DNA from 2 places in the Geobacillus sp. WSUCF-018B genome. Region 2 is predicted to be linked to the other one. Evidence: a T-box and tRNA genes for the amino acid it is inferred to sense, from the RefSeq annotation. Region 2 holds a T-box; the other holds one or more tRNA genes.

Region 1 (14,764 bases), on a different contig from region 2:
TTCAGCTTCGTGCCGAATTCCGGGAATAAAAATCCGACGATAATCCCTAAAATAATACCGATAATGACTTGCACAGTTAAATTTTTAAATTTGCTCCGCATTTCTCCCACTCCTTTCTTTGTCTTGACAACGCTTTCAACATCATCATAAAGGAAAAAGCATAAAATCAAAATATTATGGTGATAATGGTCGTTTTGGTCTTTTTGGTCTCAAACGTTTACAAAAACTGCATCTATCGCCATAAAAGAAGCTTCCGTCACCGGAAGCTTATTCATCGGATTTCTTGATTTCATTCAAAAGTCTAGAACCGAACTGCCTCGTAAATTCCTGATACAGCGGGGCCAATTTCCGTTCCCATCTCCGTTTTTCTGTTTCCGACAGCAAATAAAGATGGACGTCCTCGCGCTGGCGCAATTCGTTCAATTCCCGTTCGTTTTGCGCCTTTGACTCCTGCAAATTCCATTGTGTTGCTTCAGCCATCGCTTCAGTGATTTTTTGCTGGATGTCTTTTGGCAAATGGTCCCAAAATGCTTGGTTCATCATCACGGCATAACCAAGGTACCCGTGGTTGCTGATGGTGATGTAAGGCTGAAACTTGTAGAAACTTTTTGAGTAAATGTTGGAAATCGTATTTTCCTGGCCGTCAAACTCATGCTGCTCAAGCGCCCGATACACATGGTCAAATGAGACAGCAACCGGTTCTCCGCCAAGCAGGCGAAACTGTTTTTCGATCACTTCGCTCGGCATAATGCGAAAGCGCAAGCCGCGGAAGTCATCAGGTGCGATAAGCGGGCGGGTGGTGCTCATCATTTGCTTAAATCCGTTGCTCCAAAGCGCCAACCCTTTGATTTTCTTCGCCTCAAGCATTCCGAGTAGCTCAGCCCCGATTTCTCCAGTAAAGACGCGGCGCACATCGTCATCGTTGCGGAACAAAAACGGCAAATCGAGCACTTGCCATTCGGGGACAAGCTCTGTCACCTTTGAAAATGATGGCGCGATCATTTGCACATCGCCGCGCAACAGCGCATCAAGCTCCTCGCCGTCCGAATAGAGCGAACCGTTCGGAAACACCTCAACTTTGACGCGGCCATCGGTCTTTTGTTCGACAAGCTCGGCAAACTTTTGCGCCGCCAACCCTTTTGGCGTGTTTTCCGCAACAACATGGCTAAAGTAAATAATAATTTGGTTTTGCAGCCCCTTTTGTTCATCATCATAAACAAGCGGCTCCCGGCCGACTTGCTGGCTCACCGCCCATCCAGCCAACCCGATGCCGGCGAACAGAAGGAGCAGCCACCATTTCCAACTGTTTCTCATCATCCACACCATTTTCGTCCTTGATTTTTTCATCTCTTTTATCATATCAGAGGAATCATGCTAAAATAAATGATAATGACTGTTTCGAAAAAAGAGGAGTCTCGCCATGAATCGGCTGCCGATCCGTTGGAAAATCACGATTTTAATTTTTGTCATCGTCAGTTTTTCGATGCTGCTGAGCGGCTTGTTTATCATCAGCGATTTTTTTCATACAAAAGAAGAAGAACTGAGCCAGCGCGCCTTGTTGACAGCGCGCACAGTGTCTGAACTGCCGGAAGTCAAACACCACATTGTCGGCGACAAGCAAAGCCGGGCGCTCGTCAACATGATCGTCGAACGGGTGCGCGTCATCCACAGCGCTGACTATATTGTCGTACTCGATATGAACAAAGTTCGCCTCTCCCACCCGCTCCCAGCAATGATCGGCACCATTTCCCACGGCGCCGATGAAGGGCCGGCATTTGCCGAGCATACGTACACCTCGAAAGCGCGTGGGGAAATCGGAACCGTGATCCGCGCCTTCGTCCCCATTATGAACAGCGATCACGAACAAATCGGCGTCGTCATCGCCGCCTACCGGCTGCCGACATTTTGGGAAGCGATGAGCACAGTAAAAGAGGAAATTGCGATAGCGATCGTTTTGTCGCTGCTCGCCGGCGGAAGCGGAGCTTGGCTGCTTGCCTCCCACATTAAGCGGCAAATGTTCCAACTCGAGCCGCATGAAATCGCCAAACTGCTTGTGGAGCGGACAGAGGCGTTTAACGCCATGCACGAAGGCGTCATCGCCATTGACAGCGATGAACGCATCACGATTTTCAACGATCGGGCGAAACAAATGCTTGGCGTCGAAGGGGATGTCATCGGGCAGCCGATCCGCTCTGTCATCCCGGATACACATCTTCCGGAAATTCTTGAGGTAAACAAACCGATTTATAATCGTGAGCTGCAAATTGGCAACTTGACGATCTGGAGCAACCGCATCCCGATCAAGGTCAACGGGAAAACAGTCGGCGCCATTGCCATTTTCCAAGACCGCACGGAAGTCAAGCGGCTGGCCGAAGAACTGACAGGAGTGAAAGCGTTTGTCCATGCCCTGCGCGTGCAAAACCATGAATACATGAACAAGCTCCACACGATCGCCGGCCTCATCCAGCTCGGCCATATCGAAAAAGCGCTCGAGTACGTCTTCCAAGTTACAGAGGAACAGGCAGAACTGACGCAGTTTTTAAGCCGCAACATCAAAGACGAAAGCATCTCCGGGCTATTGTTAAGCAAAATCCGCCGCGGCAAAGAGCTCGGCATTCGCGTGACGATCGACCGGCACAGCCGGCTGCACCGGTTTCCACCGCGCCTTGATCACCATGATTTCGTCGTGATCCTCGGCAATTTAATCGAAAATGCATTTGATTCGTTCCGCAACGTCGCCGGCCGCGAGAAGGAAGTATACGTCAGCATCGAACAAAATGAGGATGTCTGCTCCCTCTCTGTCGAAGACAACGGCCAAGGCATCGCCCGCGAACATCTCGGCCGCATCTTTGAAGAAGGCTTCTCCACAAAAGGGAGCGATGGCCGCGGCATCGGCTTATATTTAGTCAAACAAATCGTGGACAAAGGAAACGGACAAATCGAGGTTCAATCGGAAGAAGGAAAAGGCACCATCTTTACGATCACATTTGACATGTAACATAGCAAGGAAGCCTAGCGAAACAGCGCTGGTGTCTTTCTCCATCATGTAAACAGGCTCCATCCGTGCAAAGGAGGAAAAGCATGTACCGTGTACTGCTCATTGAAGACGATCCGATGGTCCAGGAAGTGAACCGGCAAATGATCGAACAAGTGGACGGCTTCACCGTCGTCGGCCTTGCCGGAAACGGTGAAGAAGGACTCCGCCTCATCGACGAGCTGCGTCCCGATTTAGCGATGATTGATATTTACATGCCGCAGCTAGACGGCCTTGAAACAGTAAAGCAAATCCGCGCCCGCGGCCATGAAGTTGACATCATCGCCATCACAGCAGCAAGCGACATTGAAACAGTGCGCCGCGTCCTGCAAAACGGCGCCTTCGATTACATTGTGAAACCGTTTAAATTTGAACGGCTCAAACAGGCGCTGGGAAATTATCGGGCGTTCCGCCAGTCGCTTGCAGAAAAGGAATCGCTCACCCAGGCAGAACTCGATGCACTGCGGCAAACGGCTGAACAACCTGCCGCCCCGCTCCCTGAACTTCCGAAAGGATTAAACGAAGTGACGTTGGAAAAAGTCGTCGCCTACTTGCGCCAGCACCGCTTCCCTGTTTCCGCCGAGGAAGTGGCCGAGGGCGTCGGCATCGCCCGTGTGACGGCCCGCCGCTACTTGGAATACCTTGAGAAAACGGGAAAAGTCGTGCTCGATGTTCAATACGGCGGCGTCGGACGCCCCGTGAACCGATACCATCTGAAAACTATATAACACGATGGTGTTTCAAGCGGCTTCAAACGAATTGTCAAAAATGGAAAGCCAGGCCCTATTATGCCGTATCCCGCACCAACAACCGAGCAGGCAGCTCTTCCTGTTTTCGCGTCACACGGCCTGTCTCCAGCCAATGGTGAAGAAGGCGGAACGCTCTTTCCCCGAGCGTAAAATGGGGGAGCGCCACGGTTGTAATGCCCATCATTTCGGCCAGCGGATCATTATCAAACCCAATGATGGCAAGCTCCTCTGGAATGCGCACTCCGATGCGTCGCGCCTCGAGCACGATTCCGGCCGCCACTTGGTCACTCGTCACAAGCAACGCGCTCGGACGCTCCTCCATCGCGATCCATTGCTCCATGACCCGCTTTCCATCCTCAAGAAATAGACACCCATCAAAAACCCAATGCCGTCGAGGAATGACGCCGACTTCACGCAACACATCCTGGTACGCCGCCGCCCTCGCTTGGCTGTTCGGCCCCGTCATTCTTCCGATGCAATAGCCGATGTGTCGGTGCCCTTTTTTGATCAAGTAGCGCAGCGCTTGGACAAACGTCTGGTAGTGATCGATATAGACGGTGAAAAAATCATACCCTTCCACCTGCTCGCATAAAACGATGGGACCGTCTTCCTGATAAGCGGCAAACGCTTCCCAGTCCACTTCATGGGAACATACGATCATCCCATCCATTTGCTTCATCCGCAGCCGTTCCAATGCCTCGAGCTCCCTCTCCACATCATAATTCGTCTGAAACAAAAGCAGTTGGTAACCATAACGAAGCGCCTCCTTGGAAATCCCTTCGATTACAGCCGAAAAATAAGGGTGGTGAATGTACGGAAGCATGACCCCGACAATCGTTGTCCTTCCTTTCGCCAAGTGAACGGCTTGAATATTTTTCGAGTAATTTAACTTCTCCACCGCTTCCCAAACCGCTTTTCGTTTTTCCTCGCTCACATATGGATATCCGTTCAACACCCTCGATACAGTGGCCACCGACACTCCCGCCTCTTTCGCCAAATCGCGGATATTCGCCATGTTCCCCACTCCCCTAAAAAAGACTTGCTTTGAAACGCGTTTCATACATTATGTTGATTCTGCCATCTAGTATACATGAGGAGGGAACCACATGCTTTACGGATTTGCTTTACTCGCTCTTCTAGCCGCCGCCGTGTGGGGCGGTGCGCATATCGCCCTTCATCATGCCAAAGAACAGACAAAAACAAACAAGCCGAAAAAATAGGGAACGCAGTCTGTTTGTTTCCACCGTTTCAATTGGTATAATGAGCGGTAATATGAAACGTAAGGAGGGATGAACATGAATCGATACGGGAAGCTGTTATTTTCCCTCGCTGTCACCGCCGCCTTGCTTGCCGGTTGCGGCACAGAGGCGCCCGCATCAGAAGGGACGGCTGCGAAAGAAAAACAATCCGCAAGTTCGGACGAGAACTCCGCCAACACGCAAACAGCCGAGCCAAAGAACCAAGAAGCTCCCCCGGTTGATGAACAACATCAAGCAGGAGGTGGACAAAGCGGGGCGACAGGGGATGAAGCTGCTTCTTCCCGTCCAACAACTTCTTTGTCTTACCAAGTCGGAAATCAAACAGTCACAGGGACAGCAACGTTGACCACAAGCGACAACCAGCATTTCTCCCTCTACGTGCTGGACGGTTGGACGCTGGATGCCGAAGAGCCGCATGCTGATGTATTGCTCCACGGTAAGTCGTTCGCCCGCATTCGCTTGCTTTCAGAGGGGGAAACAAACTACGAGCAGCTGGCGAAAGAACATGCCCAAGCGATCGACGCCAACGCCGCCCGCCAACAAACGAACGGATTGCCTAAGCCGTTCGCTGATGCGGTTTGGTACACTGCACAAGCGGACGGCGCCACCGTTCATGTCATCGCCAGCGCCCAACCAGCGCCAATGCTATTGACCGTGCACGCTCCACGCAACGAAGACGTGCTTGGCGCCGTGCTCGCCATGGCGGCGACGCTGCAAAAGCAATAACTTATTTTAGGGAGGGCGATTGCCCTCCCTTTCCAAAAAGAAAAACCCCCTTTTTTCAGCTGCCAGAGGGTCAAACGAGCTGCTTGCTCTCTTCTTTGCGGAAAAATGTTTTCATCGCGTGGAACACATCTGATTTTTGCTTCAAAATATAATAGCGGAACTTTTCATCCTTAATATTGCGATACGCCGACATGAGCGTGGAATGGCGGTTGTACTGGTTGACTTCCCCATACCCAAACATGTTCGACACTTTCATCAGCTCTTGAACAAGCTTCACACAGCGGGCATTGTCCGATGTCAAGTTGTCGCCGTCGGAGAAGTGGAACGGATAAATGTTGTAGCGCGACGGAGAATACTTCGTTTCGATCAGTTCCAGCGCCTTGCGGTAGGCGGATGAGCAAATCGTCCCGCCGCTTTCCCCTTTCGTGAAAAATTCATCCTCGCTGACAACTTTCGCTTCCGTATGATGGGCGATAAAGGCGATGTCGACTGTTTCGTACTTCGTGCGCAAAAAACGCGTCATCCAAAAGAAGAAACTGCGCGCCATGTATTTTTCCCACATGCCCATCGAGCCGCTTGTGTCCATCATGGCCAAGACAACGGCCTTCGATTCCGGCTTGACGACTTCATTCCACGTTTTAAACTTTAAATCTTCGCGGTAAATCGGGTAAAAGCCTGGTTTGCCGCTCATGGCGTTGCGCTTGAAAGCGGCGAGCATCGTCCGCTTTTTATCGATGTTCCCCATCAACCCGGTGCGGCGAATGTCGTTAAATTCGATATGTTGAACGACATTTTGATCCAGTTCTTTCCGCTGCAAGTTCGGCAGCTCCAGTTGGCTGAAGAGCGCTTCTTCGATTTCCATCAACGACACTTCAGCTTCGTAATAATCTTGGCCCGGCAAGTCGCCGGCTCCTTGGCCTTTCCCTGGCCCTTGCCCCTCCCCGCTTCCGTCTCTGGCCACGACATCGCCGACTTGGCTGTCTCCGTTTCCTTGGCCGACATGTTTGTTTTTCTCATAGTTGTAGCGAATTTTATATTCATCCAGCGAGCGGATCGGAATCTTAATTACATCGCGTCCGTTGGACATAATGATGCTTTCTTCCGTAATCAAATCCGGCAAATTGTTTTTGATCGCTTCCTTTACCTTTTCTTGATGCCGCTTTTGATCGTCATATCCTTTGCGGTGGAGGGACCAGTCTTCTTTCGATACAACGAAATTCCCTTTCATATTTTCCCCTCCTTTGTTAAAATGGTTCTCACACTTTTCACTTTCCCGCATATACTTATGTTGGCGTCATCAAAACGGACCATCACTATGCCAAGTTGTTTATTTTATCCTATGCAAAAATTCAAAATAATTGACAGATGAATGCCGAAAATAGAAAAGCGAACAACGGACGGACAAGCCCGATTATCGATGCAAAAAAGCATGCCCCGGCGCTCGAGGCATGCCTAGCGGTTCAACAAGCTGCCGACATAGCGTAGCAATTCATTGGCCGACGTGGAGTTGTACCCGTATTCATCAATGAGACGCGCGACGACTTCATTGATTTTTTTCAACTGCTGCTCATCCGGTGTTTTCGTCGACGTTGTAATTTTCACAATATCTTTAAGATCGGCGAACAGTTTTTTCTGAATCGCTTCGCGCAGCCGTTCATGCGAGTTGTAATCAAATCGCTGCCCTTTGCGTGCGTAGGCGGAAATGCGGATTAAAATTTCTTCCCGGAACGCCTTTTTCGCATTTTCCGAAATGCCGATCTGTTCCTCAATCGAGCGCATCAGCTTCTCATCCGGATTCATTTCCTCTCCGGTAAGCGGGTCGCGCAGTTTCGTTTTGTTGCAATACGCCTCGACGTTGTCCAAATAGTTATCCATCAATGTTTTCGCCGACTCTTCATATGAGTACACGAACGCCTTTTGCACTTCTTGCTTGGCGATTTCGTCATACTCTTTGCGCACAAGCGAAATGAAGTTCAAGTACCGCTCGCGGTCTTCCTTCGTGATCGACGGATGCTGATCCAACCCTTCTTTCAACGAACGAAGCACATCAAGCGCGTTGATCGACGGCACTTCTTTCCGAATGATGCAAGCCGAAATGCGGTTGATGACATAGCGAGGGTCAATGCCGCTCATTCCTTCGTCGGGATGTTCTTTTTTCAACTCTTCAACGTCCACTTCGTTGAACCCTTCGATCATTTCCCCATCGTATAGACGCATTTTTTTCAATAAATCCACATCCGGCCGCTTTGACTCTTTCAGCCGAGTCAAAATCGTGAACATAGCGGCGATCCGCAATGTATGCGGGGCGATATGCACATCGGCAACATCGCTTTCACGAATCATTTTTTCGTAAATGCGTTCTTCTTCGGAGACGCGCAAGTTGTACGGAATCGGCATCACGATAATGCGCGAGTGAAGCGCCTCATTCTTTTTGTTCGCAATGAACGACCGGTATTCCGTTTCATTTGTATGGGCGACGATCAGTTCATCCGCACTGATTAACGCAAATCGTCCCGCTTTGAAATTGCCTTCCTGCGTCAGCGACAGCAAATGCCAGAGAAACTTTTCATCGCATTTCAACATCTCTTGAAACTCCATAATGCCGCGGTTCGCCTTGTTCAGTTCGCCGTCAAACCGATAGGCGCGTGGGTCAGACTCAGAACCGTATTCGGCAATCGTCGAGAAATCGATGCTTCCGGTTAAATCGGCAATATCCTGCGATTTCGGATCAGATGGGCTGAACGTCCCAATGCCGACGCGACGGTTTTCCGAGAAGAAAATGCGTTCCACCAGCACATCTTCAATGCGGCCGCCGTATTCTTTCTCGAGCCGCATCATATTGAGCGGTGACAACTCTCCTTCGATGCGAATGCCGTATTCACGGTAAAAATCATCGCGCAAATGGTGAGGAATGAGGTGAAGCGGATCCTCGTGCATCGGGCAGCCTTTAATGGCGTACACCGCGCCGCGGTCCGTTTTGGAATACTCTTCAAGGCCACGCTTTAGAAGCGTCACGAGCGTCGATTTCCCACCGCCGACCGGACCCATCAGCAGCAAAATTCGTTTCCGCACATCCAACCGTTTCGCCGCTGGGTGGAAGTATTCTTCAACAAGCCGTTCGAGTGCTTCTTCGAGTCCGAACAAGTGCTGGCTAAAAAACTTATATCGTTTCCTTCCGTTCACCTCTTCGACCCCGGCATCTTTAATCATATTATAAACGCGCGAATGGGCCGATTGGGCCACCCACGGCTTTTCTTTTAAAATCTTTAAATACTCCGCGAACGTCCCTTCCCATTTCAGCTTTTCTTCTTCTTCCCGGTACCGTGCGATCTTTTGTAAAATATCCATAAAGGACCTCCTCACCCTTGGATGTCTAACAGCAAGATTATTACAATTTATGCGAGGATGTCCCGTATCATTCGCCGCAAAAAAAATTTTGTCTCTCCGTCCTAACTTGTTCTCATTCACATGCTTGGCCATATTCGCTATAATAAAGGGGAAACGCATACCACTTTCATTGCAAGGGAGGAAAAGCGATGCGCACATTGCTTATGTTAGGGGTTATCATTGCGTTTTTGACGGCCATTTTCACCGCCGGCTACGAGGACAAACCGGGCGTTAAACAATAAGGCACAAAAAAACGACCTCCGCAACGAAGGTCGTTTTTTTGTTTACGAAAGCCCATGAAACCGTTGCTGGCGCAGCGCCTCGTACACTAAAATCGCCGCCGTATTGGATAAGTTCAGCGAACGGACTTTGTCGTTCATCGGAATGCGCAGGCAACGGTCCATATTGGCTTCAAGCAGTTCTTTCGGCAGCCCGGTCGTTTCACGGCCGAACACAAAGAAAATATGTTTTTCCGTATCGCTGAAATCAAACGAATCGTAGTATTGGCGGCCGAATTTCGTAATAAAGTAAAATTCGCCATGCGGAAACCGGGCAAACAGTTCATCGAGCGAATCGTAATACGAAATGTTGACGTACGGCCAATAGTCAAGGCCGGCGCGCTTTAACATTTTATCATCCGTTGAAAACCCAAGCGGACGAATCAAGTGAAGCGCCGTATCCGTAGCCGCGCATGTGCGGGCGATATTCCCGGTATTAGCCGGAATTTCTGGTTGGTACAGTACTACATGAAGCGGCATTCCGTTCACCTCAGCAACATCGTTTATTTACGGTCAATGATGTGAAAAAATTTATACCGAATGTTTGGCGTATAGGCGCTTGAATCTTCATACGACCAGTAACGCATGCGGCTGTTTGTCGTATGGGCGTTTACAAGCGGCATGCCGTCTTTGTCTTTCGCCACCACGATCGTCGTATGGTCGAAGCGGCCGTCTCCTTGAAAATCATAACAAATGACATCCCCTGCCATCAATTGTTCCGGCTCGGCTACTTCGACCGCCTGCAGGCCGATGCGCGCTCCGCTTAAATACCAGCGCAGCGAATGGGCGACCGCCCAGCTGTAACTCCAACTGTTGTTTTGACACCACCATCCCCGCGCCCGGTTCGGATAGCCGGTCATCGGCGCTCCGCCCGCATACAAACATTGGGAAACAAAATTCGTGCAATCAACGGCAAAGGAAGGAAACGCCGGGTTATGGCGGTTCCACCACATTTCTGCATACCGCACCGCCTGTGCACGATCATATTGGTAAAACAACCGCTCGCCCGTCCACCGTTCACGCTCAACGCGCGGTGCTTCAACGCGATCCCCCATCCGGCTGATCTGCTGGTCATCAACCAACTCACCACCCAAAAAGCGGGCGCGACGTTCCTCAACCTGCTCCTCTATATACAGATCAACCCCATGCTTAATGAGAAATTGATAGTGGGCCATATAAGCAATCGTTGTCTCCCGCTCGACGGCCTGCCTGCCGACAATTCGTCCGCGGATCGTGCACCGGACGATTTCCGCTCCTCGTTTGTCGCACAGTTGCTTCTTGCGTATGATTTCTTCATCTTGTACGCGTGGTTCTGATACAAACGAACGGGCCCGCTCATCGAGCCACTGTTGCAACTGCTTTTTCATGCCGCTCCCCACTTTCTTTTTGTTACTACCTTATGTAGGGAGGCGGAGGTTCTTTCCCTATTCCTTTGTCTCAGACAACAGTTTCAGCCCTTTGTCAATCTCGGCGATTACATCCATGTCCGTCTCGGTTTGTCGTGCCTCTTCCAAATGAGGCTTGGCGGTTGCATCCCCGATTTTCCCAAGCGCCCATGCCGCTGTCCCGCGGATGACCGGGCGGCTATCTTCTTTTAACAACCGGAGTAAACGCGGCACTGCCGTCCGGTCTTTGTAGTGAGCGAGGGCAATAATCGCATTGCGCTGAATCGGTTTTTTCCCGCGCCATGAACCGGCCATCGCACCAAACTTCTCTTGAAACTCACGGTTCGTCATGTCAAGAAGCGGAACCAGCTTCGGTTTGGCCGTCTCCGGATCCGGCTCAAATTCCGGATGCAAATGGAAATCTTTCCCCTTATTTTCTGGACAGACTAATTGGCATGTGTCGCAACCATACAATCGGTTGCCAATTTTCTCGCGGAATTCATCAGCCAAAAACCCTTTCGTTTGCGTTAAGAATGAAATGCATCGTTGTGCATTCAGCTGTCCCCCTTGCACAAGCGCCCCCGTCGGACAGGCGTCAATGCATTTCGTGCACGTCCCGCACCGGTTTTCAACTGGCTCATCTGGAGGAAACGGAATGTTGGTGATCATTTCCCCAAGATACACGTAGGAGCCAAACTCTGGGGTAATGATCGAACAATTTTTCCCGCTCCAGCCGATCCCAGCCCGTTCTGCCACCGCGCGGTCAGCAAGTTCTCCCGTATCCACCATCGATCGCACGCGGGCGGATGGCACCTTTGCCAGCAAAAATTCCTCCAGCTTCTGCAAACGTTCCCGCAGCACAACATGGTAATCCTTTCCCCACGATGCACGGCAAAACAGGCCGCGCCGCTCCGTTTTCGTCCCGCGCGGTGCATCCTTCATTTTCGACGGATAAGCGAGGGCAATGGCAATGATCGATTTTGCTTCTGGAAGAAGCAATGAAGGATTCGTCCGCTTCTCAATATCCGGCTCTTCAAATCCCGACTGATACCCGAGCTCCTGTTGGCGGCGCAGCCGCTCTTTCAACTCGACAAACGGGTCGGCGCTCGCAAACCCGATTTTATCGATGCCAATCGATCGGCTGTACGCAATCACTTCCTCTTTCAACGCCATCATATCCATCGTTTTCCCTCCTTTCAACACATATGGTAAAATAAAACGCGAGGTGATGAACATGCCATATATCGTATCCGAACAATTAAAACAACGCCTTCCTTCAGCCAAATTCGGCATCATCCGCTACCGCCATATCGACATCGGCGACTCGCCGCAAATGCTAAAAGGGCGGCTTGAGCTGTTTCAAGAGTCCATTTACATAGAGCTGCAGGAAAAACCGATTGCCGACATTCCCGAGCTCGCCGAATGGCGCCGGACCTTCAAACAAATCGGCACCGATCCAAGCCGCTACCGTCCGTCCAGCGAGAGCTTATACCGGCGCATCCAGAAAAAAAACTTTCTCCCTTCGATCCACTCCGCGGTCGACGTGAACAATTTCTTTTCTCTTTATTACAAAATTCCGCTCGGCATCTATGATCTTGACCGCATCGAAGGGACAGTGACCATCACAATAGGCACAGAGCAAGACGAATACATCGCCTTAAACGGCCGTTCCGTCAACTTCGCTGACAAACTTGTCAGCAAAGACGAACGCGGCCCGTTTGGCAGCCCGATCGTCGACTCTGAGCGCACGGCGGTAACGAGAGAGACAAAAAACGCCCTGCAAATCGTTTATTTCCTTCCGTCGATGAGCGAAGACGCCGCCCGCCGCCAACTTCAAGCCATTCAAACAATGTTTGTTCAAATTCATGGCGGCGAGGCCGACGCGCAATTGCTGTCATAAACTACGGAAATGCTGTCTGCCATCAGCTTCCCGCCGGGAAGCTTCCTTTATCCAAGCGGTGCGGTCGATGGCTGGCAGCTTGAAAAACAAAACAAAAAACGCAATGCCCCGTTCGCTGACGAAACGAAACACTGCGTTGTCCCCAACCCTTAATATACATTGGCTATTATAACAAAAAAGAGCCTAGACAGCAAGAAAAAAACGCAAAAATCGACAAAAAAAGATTGCAGAAAAAGGCACCAGGTTGTCTGGTGCCACTAACCAGTGACCCGTACGGGATTCGAACCCGTGTTACCGCCGTGAAAGGGCGGTGTCTTAACCACTTGACCAACGGGCCGCTTATGGCGGAGAAGGCGGGATTTGAACCCGCGCGCCGCAAAACTGCGACCTAACGGTTTAGCAAACCGTCCCCTTCAGCCACTTGGGTACTTCTCCATCCAATGGCTCCGCAAGTAGGATTCGAACCTACGACCTACCGGTTAACAGCCGGTTGCTCTACCACTGAGCTATTGCGGAATGATGAGTAAGAAACCTAGCACAATACTTGCCCTGTCCCTTCCTCTGCCAGCAAATTCAAGGAAGCTAGATGCGTCGGGACAACTCGAAGCATATTCGACGATGCACCTGCTCGTCGCTGAGCTATTGCGGAATGATGAGYAAGAARCCTAGCACAAAACTTGTCCTGTCCCTTCCTCTACTAGCGAATGCAAGGAAGCAAAATGCATCGAGGCAAGCGGAACCATGCACGCACAAGAACGTTCATTAAGTATTATAACGAATCATCTGACAATATGCAATGGAAAATGGTGGGCCTAAGTGGACTTGAACCACCGACCTCACGCTTATCAGGCGTGCGCTCTGACCAGCTGAGCTATAGGCCCATCAAAAGCGGGTGATGGGAATCGAACCCACGACATCAGCTTGGAAGGCTGAGGTTTTACCACTAAACTACACCCGCATAATATTTGGCTTAACATCCGCCACGCTACTTCCATGCCCCTTCCTCTACCAGCTGGTTCACAGAAGCCGGATGCGTCGGGGCAACTCGAAGCCAATTCGATGATGCCGATGCTCGTGGCTGAGGTTTTACCACTAAACTACACCCGCATATAAAATTTTAAAGAAGAAAAAGGGCGACTAGTGGGAATCGAACCCACGCATGCCAGAGCCACAATCTGGTGCGTTAACCACTTCGCCATAGCCGCCATATTTCTGGTGCCGGCTGCAGGACTTGAACCCGCAACCTACTGATTACAAGTCAGTTGCTCTACCAATTGAGCTAAGCCGGCACATTTAACATGAACTTGAATGTGAACTACCCGCCACCTACGCTTCGCTTAGAGGTGGAGGCTTCAAGCGACTTGTGCGTGTTCGCCGAACGGTAAGCCACACACAAGAACCCTTTACGCTTCCCTTCGTTCCGAAGGTGTCCGTTCTAGCCATATTCTTCATCTCCCACTCACCGGGTTACATCCTTCGCGTTCCTTGAGGTGGGAGACTTCTTTCGGAAATCCGTTAAATGGCGGAGGAGGAGGGATTCGAACCCCCGCGCGCCTTGCGGCGCCTCTCGGTTTTCAAGACCGACCCCTTCAACCACTTGGGTACTCCTCCAAAAAGAAACTTAGCAATGGTGGACCTTGTAGGACTCGAACCTACGACCGGACGGTTATGAGCCGTCTGCTCTCACCAGCTGAGCTAAAGGTCCGATAATGGTGGCGGTGGAGGGGATCGAACCCCCGACCTCACGGGTATGAACCGTACGCTCTAGCCAGCTGAGCTACACCGCCAAATCAAAATATTAGTGGTGGAGCCTATCGGGATCGAACCGATGACCTCCTGCTTGCAAAGCAGGCGCTCTCCCAGCTGAGCTAAGGCCCCATGGAAAATCGGGAAGACAGGATTTGAACCTGCGACCTCACGGACCCGAACCGTGTGCTCTACCAAGCTGAGCTACTTCCCGATGAACGCGCTCGAGAGGATTCGAACCCCTAACCTTCTGATCCGTAGTCAGATGCTCTATCCAATTGAGCTACGAGCGCACGTGCC
Region 2 (14,764 bases):
GTGCCGGTCATGGGCAGCGATCAACACCAGCAGTTCAGCCAGCTTGAGATCGCCGATATTATTGAGGCGAGGATGGAGGAAATTTTGCAAATGGTTCAACATGAAGTGCGCCGGCTTGGCTTTCGCGACCTTCCGGGCGGCTATGTGCTGACCGGCGGCGTGGCGAATATGCCGGGAGTGTTGGAGTTGGCTCACGTCGTCCTAGGGACGAGCGTCCGTGTTGCCATGCCGGATTACATCGGCGTGCGCGACCCGCAATACACGATCGGCGTCGGCCTGCTCAAGTTCGCCTACCGGCAGGCGCAGCTGCAAGGGAAAACCGTCCCGGCGGCGGCCGCGGCGGAGCCGGCCGAGCGCCCGGCGCCAAAACAACAATCGAAACCGAAAAAGAAAGAAGACCATTTCGGGAAGAAGGTCAAGAAATTTTTCGGTTCTTTCTTTGAATAGAGATTGAAATTTTAGGAGGATTTGGCCATGTTGGAGTTTGAGACAACAGTCGATCAGTTGGCAACGATCAAGGTGATTGGGGTCGGGGGCGGCGGCAACAACGCCGTCAATCGGATGATTGAACACGGAGTGCAAGGCGTTGAATTTATTGCCGTCAATACCGATGCACAGGCGCTCAATTTGTCGAAGGCGCCGACGAAACTGCAAATCGGGGCGAAGCTGACACGCGGCTTGGGTGCGGGAGCGAACCCAGAAGTTGGAAAAAAAGCAGCTGAGGAGAGCAAAGAGCAAATTGAAGAAGCGCTTCGCGGCGCCGATATGGTGTTTGTCACCGCTGGCATGGGCGGCGGCACGGGAACTGGGGCGGCGCCCGTCATCGCCCAAATCGCCCGTGAATTAGGAGCGCTCACGGTCGGTGTCGTCACGCGCCCGTTTACGTTTGAAGGGCGGAAGCGGGCGACGCAGGCCGCAAGTGGCATCGCCGCCATGAAAGAGGCGGTCGATACGCTCATCGTCATTCCGAACGACCGGTTGCTTGAGATTGTTGACAAAAATACGCCGATGCTTGAGGCGTTCCGCGAAGCGGACAATGTGCTGCGCCAAGGGGTGCAAGGCATTTCCGATTTGATCGCTGTGCCGGGGTTGATCAACCTTGACTTCGCCGATGTGAAAACGATCATGTCCAACAAAGGCTCGGCGCTGATGGGCATCGGGATTGCCAGCGGCGAAAACCGAGCGGCTGAGGCAGCCAAAAAAGCCATTTCCAGCCCGCTGTTGGAGACGTCGATCGACGGGGCGCAAGGCGTGCTCATGAACATCACCGGCGGCATGAACTTAAGTTTGTACGAAGTGCAGGAGGCCGCCGACATCGTCGCTTCGGCGGCCGATCAAGAAGTGAACATGATTTTCGGCTCGGTCATCAACGAAGACTTAAAAGACGAAATTGTCGTCACTGTCATCGCGACCGGGTTTAACGAAAACGTTGCTTCGCAGCCGCGGCCGCCGCGCGCCGGCATCGGGACGGCGCCGAAAGTGACGCCGGCGCCGAAGCGGGAAAAGCGCGAAGAACCGGCGCAAGATTATGCGGCGCTCCGGTCCGGGCAGGCGGAAGACCCGCTCGATATTCCGGCGTTCTTGCGTAACCGCAACCGTCGCCGTTGAGGAGCTATCGGGCATGAACAAGCCGTGTTCATGCCTTCTTTTTTTGCCCTCTCCCCGCGCTTCAAAGGGCGGTTTTCCTCGTTCGCACGTTTCCCCTCGCTTTGACAAAACATTCTGTTTTTCACCACCACCGATTGACAGACTTTCCAACGGGATGTGCTATATACTTGTTTCAGACAAAAGCCGATGGGGCGGGGGAGGGGCTTGCCGGTTGGTTGTGTATCTTGATGTCATTTGGCTTTTGAACGTCTGTTTTGATGCAATGCTTCTTTGGCTGACAGCGCTCATGCTTAAGCGCCCGATCGTCTGGTGGCGGCTGTTGGCCGGAGCGTTGATCGGGTCGCTGCTTGTGGTGCTGCTGTTCACCCCGTTGTCCGCCATCGCCCAGCACCCGCTTGCCAAAATGGCCGCCTCGATCTTGATTGTGCTCGCCGCTTTTGGCTTTAAGCGGCCGCGCTATATGATCGAGAACATGCTGGCGTTTTACTTTGCCACGTTCGCTGTCGGGGGCGGCATGCTGGCGGTTCATTATTTTTTCGCCGAGCAACTGTCCGTGCAGAACGGATTATTGATGATGCATCCCCCCGGGGCGGGCGACCCGGTGAGCTGGCTGTTTGTCCTCGTCGGGTTTCCGGTGTTGTGGCTTTTTTCCCGCCGCCGTGTGGAACAGATTCGCGAGAAAAAATTGCGCTTCGAACATATTGTGGATGTCATTGCTGTTTGGGAAGGCCGGCCCCTTGCCCTAAGAGGGCTCATCGACAGCGGCAACCAGCTGTTTGACCCAGTGTCCAAAACGCCGGTGATGATCGTGGACCGGGAAAAAGCGAAGGACGTGCTGCCCGAAGAGCTGATGGCCTATATGGCAGCCATGACGGTTGACGACCCGCCCGAACAGTGGGCCCATCGTCTTCGTCTCATTCCATACCGCGCAGTGGGCAGCGGCCCGCAAATGATGATGGCGGTAAAACTAGACCGCATCGCGCTGTCATACGAAAACGAGTGGCTTGAGGTGAAACATGGGCTTATGGCCTTAAGTGCAGACCCGCTTTCAGCCGACGGAGAATACGATTGCATCATCCATCCGAAAATGGTGCAGGCGGGAAGAAAGCTGACCGCTTCATAGGTCGTTACTATATCATACTCGCGTTTTATCCGTTTAGAAGGGGGATTTTGATGAAAAGATGGAAACTTCGGTTCATGTATTGGCTGTATAAGCTGCTGGCCAAACTTGGGTTGAAGGCCGACGAAATTTACTATATCGGCGGCAGCGAGGCGCTTCCGCCGCCGTTGACGAAAGAAGAGGAAGAGCAGTTGATCGAACGGCTGGCCACCGGTGATGAGACGGCGCGGTCGCTGCTCATTGAACGCAATTTGCGGCTTGTCGTCTACATTGCGCGCAAGTTTGAAAACACCGGCATTCACATCGAAGATTTGATCAGCATCGGAACGATCGGCTTAATCAAAGCGGTCAATACGTTTAACCCGGAGAAAAAAATCAAGCTGGCGACTTATGCATCACGCTGCATTGAAAACGAAATTTTAATGTATTTGCGCCGCAACAATAAAGTGCGGGCGGAAGTGTCGTTTGACGAACCGCTCAATATCGATTGGGACGGCAATGAGCTGCTGCTGTCCGATGTGCTGGGAACGGAAGACGACGTCATTACAAAGGATTTGGAGGCGGACGTCGACCGGCGGCTGCTGCTAAACGCCTTGCACCAGCTGAGCGACCGTGAAAAGCAGATTATGGAATTGCGCTTTGGTTTGTCAGGAGGAGAGGAAAAAACGCAAAAAGATGTCGCTGACTTGCTCGGCATTTCGCAATCGTACATATCGCGGCTCGAGAAGCGGATCATTAAACGGTTGCGCAAAGAGTTCAACAAAATGATGTAGCAAGCGGCGGGAGTGGACGCTCCGCCGCTTTTTTTCGCTCGGACAGGCTGTGCATATTTTTCCCTCCCAGGGAGATACTGAAAACTGACGACTTAGCATCTCCTGATGGGAGGGAACAACTTGACGAGGAACAAAGTCGAAATTTGCGGCGTCGACACTTCAAAGCTTCCCGTCCTCAACAACGAGGAAATGCGGGAGCTGTTTCGCCGGATGCATGAAGGGGATTTGGAAGCAAGGGAAAGATTGGTAAACGGAAACTTACGCCTCGTGTTAAGCGTCATTCAACGCTTTAACAACCGCGGCGAGTTTGTTGATGATTTATTTCAAGTTGGCTGCATCGGACTCATGAAATCGATTGATAATTTTGACCTCAACCAAAATGTGAAATTTTCCACTTATGCGGTGCCGATGATCATTGGCGAAATCCGCCGTTACTTGCGCGATAACAATCCAATTCGCGTCTCGCGCTCGCTGCGCGACATCGCTTACAAAGCGCTGCAAGTGCGGGAGCGGCTCATGAGCGAGACGGCGAAAGAACCATCGACGGAAGAGATCGCGAAAGAGCTTGGCGTCGCCCATGAAGAAGTCGTTTTTGCCCTTGATGCCATTCAAGATCCGGTTTCCTTATTTGAACCGATATACAACGACGGCGGCGACCCGATTTACGTGATGGATCAGCTGAGCGACGAGCGCAACCGCGACAGCCAATGGATTGAAGAAATCGCATTGAAAGAGGGCTTGAGGCGGTTGAATGAGCGAGAGAAAATGATTATCCGCAAACGGTTTTTCCAAGGAAAGACGCAAATGGAAGTCGCCGAGGAAATCGGCATTTCCCAGGCGCAAGTGTCCAGGCTTGAAAAGGCAGCGATCCGGCAAATGAATAAAAACATCCAAGTGTGAACGGCTGCTGGGGCAGCCTTTTTTTCTTTGGCACATAACCGGTTGGGCGGCGTCATATAGATGAAAAAGAGGAGAGGAAAGGCGGGGGACTGAACCGTGATGAGAATTTCCGAGTTTCAAACGAAAGATGTCGTCAATGTGGCCAACGGGAAGAAGCTTGGCAACATCGGGGATATTGACATCGATTTAGATACAGGCAAAATCCGGTCGCTCATTATTTTAGGCTCCGGAAAGATGCTCGGGTTGTTCGGGCGTGAAGAAGCGGTCGTCATTCCGTGGCAAAACATCGTCAAAATCGGAGCGGATGTCATTTTAGTCCGCCTGCATGATGCCGACTGAGCGGCCCGCGCAACGAGCGGCATATTGAGTGGCGGGATTGCACCAATGTTTCGACAAAATCGCAAATAAAGGTTATCACAAACAAACAAACTATGATAAAATAGGAAAAAAAGTGATAAAAACCTACAAAAACAGCGTGAGGTTGACGCGAATGCCGGACATTTTTCAACAAGAAGCTCAAGGATGGCTCCGCTGCGGGGCGCCCCCGTTTGCCGGAGCAGTCGCCGGGTTGACAACGAAACAAGGCGGAGAAAGCGAAGGGCCGTTCGCCTCGCTGAATATGGGGCTGCATGTCGGCGACGATCGCATGCATGTCGTCAACAACCGCCGCCGTCTGGCCGAATGGCTTTCTGTTCCGCTCGATCATTGGGTGTGCTGTGAGCAAGTGCACGGCGCCGTGATTCGGAAAGTGACGAAAGGCGATCGGGGGAGCGGGGCGCACGACTTCGCTGCAGCGGTCCGGGGGGCCGACGGGCTGTATACGGATGAGGCGGGGGTATTGCTCGCACTTTGTTTTGCTGATTGTGTGCCTGTCTATTTTATCGCGCCATCGGCGGGCCTAGTCGGCCTTGCCCACGCCGGCTGGCGGGGGACGGCGGGCGGCATTGTCCAAAACATGGTGCGGCTTTGGCAGGAGCGCGAACACATTGCCCCGTCCGACATCTATGCCGCGATTGGACCGGCCATTGGCCCATGCTGTTACACGGTTGATGACCGGGTGATCGATGGCCTGCGTCCGACTCTTCCTGCGGGCGGCCCGTTGCCGTGGCGCGAAACAAGCCAAGGGCAGTATGCGCTTGATTTAAAAGAGGCCAACCGGCTGCAGCTTGCGGCCGCCGGGATTCCAGACCGCCATATTTATGTATCGGAACGCTGTACAAGCTGTGAGGAGACGTTGTTTTTTTCCCACCGCCGCGACCGTGGGACGACAGGGCGGATGTTGGCGTTTATCGGCCGAAGGGAGGAAACAGCATGACCGTACGCGACAACTTGGCAGCCGTTCGCCAGCGCATCGAGGCGGCTTGCGCCCGCGTCGGCCGCAATCCGGCCGACGTACGCATCGTTGCTGTCACGAAATATATTGATGCCGAAAGGGCGCTTCATGTGCTTGACGCCGGCATTGCCGACCTCGGCGAAAACCGCGCCGGCCAGCTGCTTGAAAAGTATGAACGGATCGGGGACCAGGCGGTGTGGCATTTTATCGGGACGCTTCAGTCGCGCAAGGTGAAGGACATTATCGATAAAGTCGATTACATCCATTCGCTTGATCGCCTGTCGCTGGCGAAAGAAATTGAAAAGCGGGCGGTGCGGCCGGTGAAATGTTTTGTGCAAGTGAATGTATCGGGAGAAGCGACGAAGCACGGCCTCTCTCCTGACGAGACCGTCCCGTTCATCGATCAGCTCCGTTCGTTTTCGCACCTTGAGGTCGTCGGATTGATGACGATGGCCCCGCATACGGATGACGAGGCGGTATTGCGCGCCTGCTTCCGGCAATTGCGGGTCTTGAAAGAGCGCGTTCAGGCGCTCCGCTGGCCGCATGCGCCGTGCACGGAGCTGTCGATGGGCATGTCGAACGATTACGAGATCGCCATTGAGGAAGGGGCGACGTTTGTGCGCATCGGCAGCGCGCTTGTCGGATCATTGTAGGAGGTGAACTTGATGGGGTTGATGAAAAAATTTCGCGATTATTTTTTAGAAGAAGATTACGAAGACTATGAAGAAGAATACGAAGCGCCGCAGCCGGAAGAGGAGGCGCCGCTGCTGAAGGCGGCAAACAAGGCGAACGTCGTCAGCTTGCAAAGCGTGCAAAAATCGGCGAAAGTCGTGCTCGCTGAGCCGCGGGTGTATGCGGAGGCGCAGGAAATCGCCGATCATTTAAAAAGCCGGCGGGCGGTCATCGTCAATTTGCAGCGCATCCAGCATGAGCAGGCGAAGCGGATCGTCGACTTTTTAAGCGGCACGGTGTACGCCATTGGCGGCGACATTCAGCAAGTTGGCACGAAAATTTTTTTGTGCACCCCGGACAACGTCGACGTCAGCGGCGCGATTTCGCTTGACGGCGAGGATGACAGACCGATAAAGAGGTGGTAGCCGTTGGATTATGTGCTTACGTTTTTAACGACCTTGATTCAAGTATACTCATACGCTTTGATCATTTACATTTTGATGTCTTGGTTTCCGAATGCGCGCGAAACGCGGTTCGGACAAATGCTTGCCGCCATTTGCGAGCCGTATTTGGAACCGTTTCGGCGCGTCATTCCGCCGCTTGGCATCATTGACATCTCTCCGATCATCGCCTTTATTGTCCTTGAATTTGCGACAAGAGGGCTGTATGCGTTGTTTGACATCCTCGAAGCGCAGTTTTAGCAGCCGGACGGAGCGCGCATCGTTTGGCCCAGGCGCAGGCGGGCGGAATAGCGGGAGGAATCCGTTCCGGGTTCCTTTCTTTATGAGGCAAGGTGAATGGGAATGGAGCTGTATCAGCACTTCCGCAAAGAGGAACATCAATTCATCGATCATGTAATGGAATGGAAGGAAATGGTAGAACATCAGTACGCTCCGAAGCTGACCGATTTTCTTGATCCGCGCGAGCAGCAAATCGTGCAAAGCATCGTCGGCAGCGACGGAGACGTGCGCGTGTCCTTTTTCGGCGGCGCTCTGTTTGTCGAGCGGAAGCGGGCGCTTTTGTATCCGCCGTATTTCGAACCGAATGAGGAGGATTATGACATCGCCTTGTTCGCTGTCCGCTATCCAGGCAAATTCGTTTCCCTTGAACACCGCGACGTCTTAGGAGCGCTCATGTCGCTCGGCTTGCGGCGGGGCAAGTTCGGCGACATTCTCGTCCAAGGAGGAGAGATCCAATTTTTTGCCGCCGCCGAGGTGGCCGATTACATTCGCCTCCATGTTGGGACGATCGGCAAAGCGCCGGTTTCGCTTGAGCTGTTGCCGCTGTCAGCTGCCATGCCGCTTGCCGAAACGTGGGAGGAAGGAACGGTCACGGTGTCTTCTCTAAGGCTCGATGCGGTGCTTGCCCAGGCGTTCCGCCTCGCGCGCGAGAAAGCGAAGACGCTCATTGAAAGCGGGCTCGTCAAAGTGAACTGGAAGGTGGTGGACAAGCCCGATTTTGTATGCGGGCCGGGCGATGTCCTGTCGGCGCGCGGGTTTGGTCGCTGCAAGCTGTTTTCCGTCGAGGGGATGACGAAAAAAGAACGCTGGCGCATCCGGCTGGGCCGTCAAAAATAATCGAATCGCAGCAGGAAATGGGCTGATCGTGTCGAATGAAGGAAGAAAAGGAATGATGGAGACGGAGGTGGCCATTGTGCCGTTAACGCCATTGGATATTCACAATAAGGAATTCAGCCGCGGATTTCGCGGGTATGACGAAGATGAAGTGAATGAGTTTTTGGATCAAATTATTAAAGATTACGAAATGCTCATCCGTGAAAAAAAGCAGCTGGAAGAAAAAGTGGCCGAACTGACGGAAAAATTGAATTACTTTTCCAACATTGAAGAAACGTTAAATAAGTCGATTCTTGTGGCTCAGGAAGCAGCGGAAGAAGTGAAGCGCAACGCACAAAAAGAGGCGAAGCTGATCATTAAAGAAGCGGAGAAAAACGCGGAGCGCATCATCGGCGACGCGCTGGCCAAATCGCGGAAAATCGCGCTGGAAATCGAAGAACTCAAGCGGCAGTCGAAAGTGTTCCGCGCTCGCTTCCGCATGCTCGTTGAGGCGCAGCTCGATATGATCAACAGCCGTGACTGGGACGAGTTGATGGAATACGAGACGCCTGATCTCGAAGAAGAGGCGAAAGAGCCGTTGTCTCAGCCTTGACGAACCGAGGCCATGTCGGGTATAATCATTGGCAAAAATCACCGCACCAGCCGCCGTGGGAGGCGGTTGGCTTTTTTCCGGATGAATAGTGAAATAGTCATCGACGATGAAAGGGACAGTAGCTCTTGAACGGCCGGTCGCAGCGAGCCGGGGATGGTGGAAGCCCGGCATCGGCGCAAGAGTGAACATCACCCTGGAGTTCCATGCCGAACATCCAGTAGGCCATGGCGCGTCATTCCCGTTACGAATGAAAAGTGGGCTGTGCGTCGTTTGCATGGCCAAGAAGGGTGGTACCGCGAGACCGTTCTCGTCCCTTGCCGGGGGAGAACGGTTTTTTATTTTGATTTGATGCTTGAAGGAGGAGCGAAGATGGACTACAAAGAGACGCTGCTTATGCCGCAAACCGAGTTCCCGATGCGCGGTAACTTGCCGAAGCGGGAGCCGGAAATGCAAAAAAAATGGGAAGAGATGGACATTTACCGGAAAGTGCAAGAGCGGACGAAAGGGCGTCCGTTGTTCGTGCTGCATGACGGCCCGCCGTATGCCAACGGGGATATTCATATGGGCCATGCGCTGAACAAAATTTTAAAAGACATCATCGTCCGCTACAAATCGATGAGCGGCTATTGCGCGCCGTACGTGCCGGGCTGGGATACGCACGGCTTGCCGATCGAAACGGCGCTCGCGAAGCAAGGTGTCGACCGCAAATCGATGAGCGTCGCCGAGTTTCGCAAGTTGTGCGAGCAATACGCGTACGAGCAAATCGACAACCAGCGCCGGCAGTTTAAGCGGCTCGGCGTGCGCGGCGACTGGGACAACCCGTACATTACGCTCAAGCCGGAGTACGAAGCCCAGCAAATTAAAGTGTTCGGCGAAATGGCGAAAAAAGGGCTCATTTACAAAGGGTTGAAGCCGGTCTATTGGTCCCCGTCAAGCGAATCGGCGCTCGCTGAAGCGGAAATCGAATATAAAGACAAGCGTTCGCCGTCGATTTATGTCGCCTTCCCGGTGAAAGACGGCAAAGGCGTGCTTGAGGGCGATGAGCGAATCGTCATTTGGACGACGACGCCGTGGACGATTCCGGCGAACTTGGCGATCGCCGTCCATCCGGAGCTGGACTACCATGTCGTGGAAACAAACGGACAAAAATACGTGGTCGCTGCTGCCCTGGTCGAGTCGGTGGCGAACGAAGTCGGCTGGGACGCATGGTCGGTCGTCAAAACGGTCAAAGGAAACGAGCTTGAATACGTCGTCGCGAAACATCCGTTTTATGAGCGCGACTCGCTTGTCGTCTGCGGCGAACACGTCACGACCGACGCCGGCACGGGCTGCGTCCATACGGCGCCGGGCCACGGGGAAGACGACTTTCTCGTCGGGCAAAAATATGGGCTTCCCGTTCTTTGCCCGGTCGACGAGCGCGGCTATATGACGAGCGAAGCGCCGGGGTTTGAAGGAATGTTTTACGAAGACGCCAACAAGGCGATTACACAGAAGCTTGAGGAAGCCGGCGCTTTGCTGAAGCTTGGGTTTATCACCCACTCGTATCCGCACGACTGGCGGACGAAGCAGCCAACGATTTTCCGGGCGACAACGCAATGGTTTGCGTCGATCGATAAAATCCGCAGCGAGCTGCTTCAAGCGATCAAAGACACGAAATGGATTCCGGAATGGGGGGAAATCCGCATCCACAACATGGTGCGCGACCGCGGCGACTGGTGCATTTCCCGCCAGCGCGCCTGGGGCGTGCCGATTCCGGTTTTTTACGGCGAAAACGGCGAACCGATCATCACCGATGAAACGATCGAGCATGTGTCGAACTTGTTCCGCCAATACGGATCGAACGTCTGGTTTGAGCGCGAGGCGAAAGACTTGCTGCCGGAAGGATTCACCCATCCGTCCAGCCCGAACGGCATCTTTACGAAAGAAACGGACATTATGGACGTATGGTTTGACTCCGGTTCGTCGCACCAAGCCGTGTTGGTCGAACGCGATGATCTCGCGCGCCCGGCTGATCTGTACTTGGAAGGGTCCGACCAATATCGCGGCTGGTTTAACTCGTCGCTGTCTACAGCCGTTGCCGTCACCGGAAAAGCACCGTATAAAGGGGTGTTAAGCCATGGCTTCGTTTTAGACGGCGAAGGGCGAAAAATGAGCAAATCGCTCGGCAACGTCGTCGTGCCGGCCAAAGTCATGGAACAGCTCGGTGCCGACATTTTACGCCTTTGGGTCGCCTCGGTTGACTATCAGGCGGATGTACGCATTTCCGATAACATTTTAAAACAAGTGTCCGAAGTGTATCGGAAAATCCGCAATACGTTCCGCTTTATGCTCGGCAACTTGTTTGATTTTGACCCGAATCAAAACGCTGTGCCGGTTGGGGAGCTTGGCGAAGTCGATCGCTACATGTTAGCGAAATTAAATAAACTCATCGCTAAAGTGAAAAAGGCGTATGACAGCTATGATTTTGCTGCTGTTTATCATGAGATGAACCATTTCTGCACCGTTGAGCTGAGCGCATTTTATTTGGATATGGCGAAAGACATTTTGTACATCGAAGCGGCCGATTCCCGCGCCCGCCGCGCCGTGCAGACCGTATTGTATGAAACGGTCGTCGCATTGGCGAAGCTCATCGCGCCGATTTTGCCGCACACGGCCGATGAAGTGTGGGAGCATATCCCGAATCGAAGAGAAAACGTCGAAAGCATCCAGCTCACCGATATGCCAGAGCCGATCGCGATCGACGGCGAAGAAGAGCTGCTTTCGAAATGGGATGCGTTTATGGACGTGCGCGATGACATGTTAAAAGCGCTCGAGAACGCGCGCAACGAAAAAGTGATCGGCAAATCGCTGATCGCGAGCGTCACGGTCTACCCGAAAGACGAGGCGCGGAAGCTGTTGGCGTCGCTTGATGCCGACTTGCGCCAGCTTCTCATCGTTTCCGCGTTTTCCGTTGCCGATGAGCCGTATGACGCCGCACCGGCCGAAGCCGAGCGGCTCGACCACGTAGCCGTCCTCGTCCGCCCGGCGGAAGGCGAGACGTGCGAGCGGTGCTGGACGGTGACGAAAGAAGTCGGCGCCGATCCGTCGCATCCAACGCTTTGTCCGCGCTGCGCGCACATTGTGAACGAACATTATTCGGCATAACAAAAGCGGCAGGCTGCCTTCCTGGCGGCCTTGCCGCTTCATTTGTTTGCCATGGCGAATTATGCTACAATGCAAAAAGGATGAATGAGAAGGACAGGGGGATTTGGCACGGTGGCATACTATTGGCTCGCGGCGGCGGTCATCATCCTCGATCAATGGACGAAATGGCTTGTCGTCCGCTATATGCGGCTTGGGGAAAGCATCCCGGTCATTGACAATGTACTCTATATTACGTCGCACCGCAATCGCGGCGCGGCGTGGGGCATGCTGGAAGGGCAGTTTTGGCTCTTTTATTTGATTACGGTTATTGTCGTGGCGGCGATCGTGATTTACATCCGCCGCCTGAAGCCTTCCGAGCGCCTGGCCGGCGTGGGGCTTGGGCTGATGCTCGGCGGGGCGATCGGCAATTTTATCGACCGCGTATTCCGGAAAGAAGTGGTCGACTTTATTCATACGTACATCGGCACGTACAGCTTTCCGGTGTTCAATATCGCCGACTCGGCGCTGACCGTCGGCGTCATCTTGCTGTTTGTCCATATGTTTTTTTTCGCGACACCAGAGAAAGGGAATGAGTAGATGGACACGATCACGTTTCACATCGAAGACGAATATGACGGCGAGCGGATCGATAAAGTGATCGCGGCGCTCAATGAGGAATGGTCGCGTTCGCAAGTGCAGCAATGGATCAAAAGCGGGCTTGTGACCGTCAATGGCGAGACGGTCAAGGCGAACTACAAATGCGAGGCAGGCGACGCGGTCGCCGTTTCACCGCCGGAGCCGGAGCCGCTCGAGGTCGAGCCGGAGCCGATTCCGCTTGACATTTATTATGAGGATGAGGATGTCCTTGTCGTCAACAAACCGCGCGGCATGGTCGTCCACCCGGCGCCCGGGCATATGCGCGGCACGCTTGTGAATGCGCTTCTCGCCCATTGCCGCGACTTGTCCGGGATCAACGGCGTGCTTCGCCCCGGCATCGTCCATCGGATTGACAAAGACACATCAGGACTATTGATGGTGGCGAAAAACGACGCCGCCCACCGCTCGCTCGTCGAGCAGCTCGTGAACAAAACGGTGACGCGCCGCTACAAGGCGATCGTCCACGGCGTCATTCCACACGATTACGGGACGATCGATGCCCCGATCGGCCGCGACAAGCGCGATCGAAAGAAAATGGCCGTCACCGAAGAAAACGGCAAGGAAGCCGTCACCCATTTCCGCGTGCTCGAGCGGTTTCGCCAGTATACGTATGTGGAGTGCCAGCTGGAAACGGGGCGGACGCACCAAATTCGCGTCCATATGAAATACATCGGCTACCCGCTCGCTGGCGACCCGCAATACGGGCCGAAAAAGACGCTCCCGATCGACGGCCAGGCGCTGCACGCCGGGGTGCTCGGCTTCCGTCATCCGAGAAGCGGCGAGTATTTGGAATTCGAAGCGCCGTTGCCGCCGGAGTTTGCCGAGCTGCTTGACTGGCTGCGAAAAAACGATTGACAAACGGACGCAGCCGCTTTACAATGAAAACAAGTGAACAGGAACCTTTAAGTTCAGTCCTGTGAGGCTGAAAAGGGGTCGGAATGACAAAGAAGGGCGATGTATGCCCATCTTGTTTGGCGATAAGCGCGCCATCCCCCGCTTCACAGGCGGGGGATTTTTTTATGAAAACAGGCGGGAACGGCCTGGTTGGCGCGCCGCCTGCGGAAACACGCTGGCCGCGGCGTGCATGCGCTTTTAGGAGGTGGACGGAATGCAAAAGGCGGTCGTGATGGATGAACAGGCGATTCGCCGCGCCTTGACGCGCATCGCCCACGAAATCATCGAGAGGAACAAAGGTATTGAAAATTGCCTATTGGTCGGCATTAAAACGCGCGGCATTTACTTGGCGCGCCGCTTGGCTGAGCGGATCGAGCACATCGAAGGGGCGTCCGTTCCCGTCGGCGAGTTGGACATTACGTTGTACCGCGACGATTTGACGGTGAAGACGGACGACCATGAACCGCTTGTGAAAGGAACGAACGTGCCGTTTCCGGTGAGCGAGCGGAATGTCATTTTAGTCGATGATGTGCTGTTTACCGGCCGGACGGTGCGGGCGGCGATGGATGCGGTCATGGATTTGGGCCGCCCGTCGCGCATCCAGCTCGCCGTGCTTGTCGACCGCGGCCATCGGGAACTCCCGATCCGCGCTGATTTCGTCGGCAAAAACGTGCCGACCTCCCGTTCGGAGCTGATTGTCGTCGAGCTTTCCGAAGTGGACGGCGTTGACCAAGTGTCGATTCATGAGAAATAAAACAGCTCCCTTTTAAGCGCAGTCCCGTGAGGCTGCAAAAGGGGCGGAATCGTTTCGGGCGTTTCTGCACCCTCTTTGCGCCTTCATGGGCAAAGAGGGTGTTTTTGTGCACACTAAAAAACGAACTTCGCTCATTTGGCGAAAGGAGAGGCGAAAGATGAACAAACCGGTGTTGGATATTCAAGACCGCCCGACTGTGGGGCAATGGGTGACGTTAAGCTTGCAGCATTTGTTCGCCATGTTTGGGGCGACGATTTTAGTGCCGTACTTAGTCGGGTTGGATCCGTCGATCGCCTTGCTCACAAGCGGGCTCGGGACATTGGCGTTTTTGCTCATTACGAAATGGCAGGTGCCGGCGTATCTTGGCTCCTCGTTCGCCTACATCGCGCCGATCATCGCGGCGAAAACGGCCGGCGGCCCGGGAGCGGCGATGATTGGCAGCTTCCTCGCCGGATTGGTGTACGGGGTTGTCGCCCTCATCATTAAAAAAGCCGGCTACCGCTGGGTGATGAAGCTATTGCCGCCGGTTGTCGTCGGTCCGGTCATCATCGTCATCGGTCTCGGCTTAGCCGGCACGGCGGTCGGGATGGCGATGAACGGCCCGGACGGCAAATACAGCTTGCTCCATTTCTCGGTGGCGCTTGTGACGCTCGCGGCCACGATCGTCTGCTCGGTGCTTGCGCGCGGCATGTTGAGCTTGATTCCAGTGCTTGTCGGCATCGTTGTCGGCTACGTTTACGCCCTCGCTGTCGGACTGGTTGACT

What was found. A T-box is a leader RNA that pairs with one kind of tRNA and senses whether it is charged. The one in region 2 lies ahead of ileS (isoleucine--tRNA ligase), so its partner is inferred to be a tRNA-Ile.
Region 1: it encodes a tRNA-Ile, which carries the amino acid that the T-box ahead of ileS (isoleucine--tRNA ligase) is inferred to sense. The anticodon was not compared.

Annotation. Positions count from the first base shown of each region.
Region 1 covers NZ_PIJF01000013.1:47,147-61,910, forward strand. Annotated here, with positions in the region: gene CV944_RS05930 (dicarboxylate/amino acid:cation symporter) at 1-101, opposite strand, end outside; gene CV944_RS05935 (TRAP transporter substrate-binding protein) at 268-1,314, opposite strand; gene CV944_RS05940 (ATP-binding protein) at 1,421-2,998, shown strand; gene CV944_RS05945 (response regulator) at 3,082-3,762, shown strand; gene CV944_RS05950 (LacI family DNA-binding transcriptional regulator) at 3,821-4,798, opposite strand; gene CV944_RS05955 (hypothetical protein) at 5,079-5,768, shown strand; gene yhbH (sporulation protein YhbH) at 5,839-6,996, opposite strand; gene CV944_RS05965 (PrkA family serine protein kinase) at 7,221-9,116, opposite strand; gene trmL (tRNA (uridine(34)/cytosine(34)/5-carboxymethylaminomethyluridine(34)-2'-O)-methyltransferase TrmL) at 9,440-9,913, opposite strand; gene CV944_RS05975 (amidase domain-containing protein) at 9,937-10,800, opposite strand; gene queG (tRNA epoxyqueuosine(34) reductase QueG) at 10,858-12,000, opposite strand; gene CV944_RS05985 (B3/B4 domain-containing protein) at 12,053-12,718, shown strand; tRNA gene CV944_RS05990 (tRNA-Glu) at 12,984-13,055, opposite strand; tRNA gene CV944_RS05995 (tRNA-Ser) at 13,061-13,153, opposite strand; tRNA gene CV944_RS06000 (tRNA-Asn) at 13,160-13,234, opposite strand; tRNA gene CV944_RS06005 (tRNA-Ile) at 13,523-13,599, opposite strand; tRNA gene CV944_RS06010 (tRNA-Gly) at 13,606-13,676, opposite strand; tRNA gene CV944_RS06015 (tRNA-His) at 13,851-13,923, opposite strand; tRNA gene CV944_RS06020 (tRNA-Thr) at 13,932-14,007, opposite strand; tRNA gene CV944_RS06030 (tRNA-Ser) at 14,239-14,329, opposite strand; tRNA gene CV944_RS06035 (tRNA-Ile) at 14,347-14,423, opposite strand; tRNA gene CV944_RS06040 (tRNA-Met) at 14,429-14,505, opposite strand; tRNA gene CV944_RS06045 (tRNA-Ala) at 14,521-14,596, opposite strand; tRNA gene CV944_RS06050 (tRNA-Pro) at 14,605-14,678, opposite strand; tRNA gene CV944_RS06055 (tRNA-Arg) at 14,684-14,757, opposite strand; tRNA gene CV944_RS06060 (tRNA-Leu) at 14,761-14,764, opposite strand, start outside.
Region 2 covers NZ_PIJF01000003.1:65,796-80,559, forward strand. Annotated here, with positions in the region: gene ftsA (cell division protein FtsA) at 1-447, shown strand, start outside; gene ftsZ (cell division protein FtsZ) at 475-1,608, shown strand; gene spoIIGA (sigma-E processing peptidase SpoIIGA) at 1,820-2,731, shown strand; gene sigE (RNA polymerase sporulation sigma factor SigE) at 2,782-3,501, shown strand; gene sigG (RNA polymerase sporulation sigma factor SigG) at 3,622-4,401, shown strand; gene CV944_RS02015 (YlmC/YmxH family sporulation protein) at 4,498-4,740, shown strand; gene pgeF (peptidoglycan editing factor PgeF) at 4,892-5,716, shown strand; gene CV944_RS02025 (YggS family pyridoxal phosphate-dependent enzyme) at 5,713-6,387, shown strand; gene CV944_RS02030 (cell division protein SepF) at 6,400-6,831, shown strand; gene CV944_RS02035 (YggT family protein) at 6,835-7,107, shown strand; gene CV944_RS02040 (YlmH family RNA-binding protein) at 7,210-7,983, shown strand; gene CV944_RS02045 (DivIVA domain-containing protein) at 8,060-8,572, shown strand; T-box leader at 8,670-8,890, shown strand; gene ileS (isoleucine--tRNA ligase) at 8,942-11,716, shown strand; gene lspA (signal peptidase II) at 11,801-12,292, shown strand; gene CV944_RS02060 (RluA family pseudouridine synthase) at 12,293-13,207, shown strand; gene pyrR (bifunctional pyr operon transcriptional regulator/uracil phosphoribosyltransferase PyrR) at 13,461-14,000, shown strand; gene CV944_RS02070 (solute carrier family 23 protein) at 14,158-14,764, shown strand, end outside.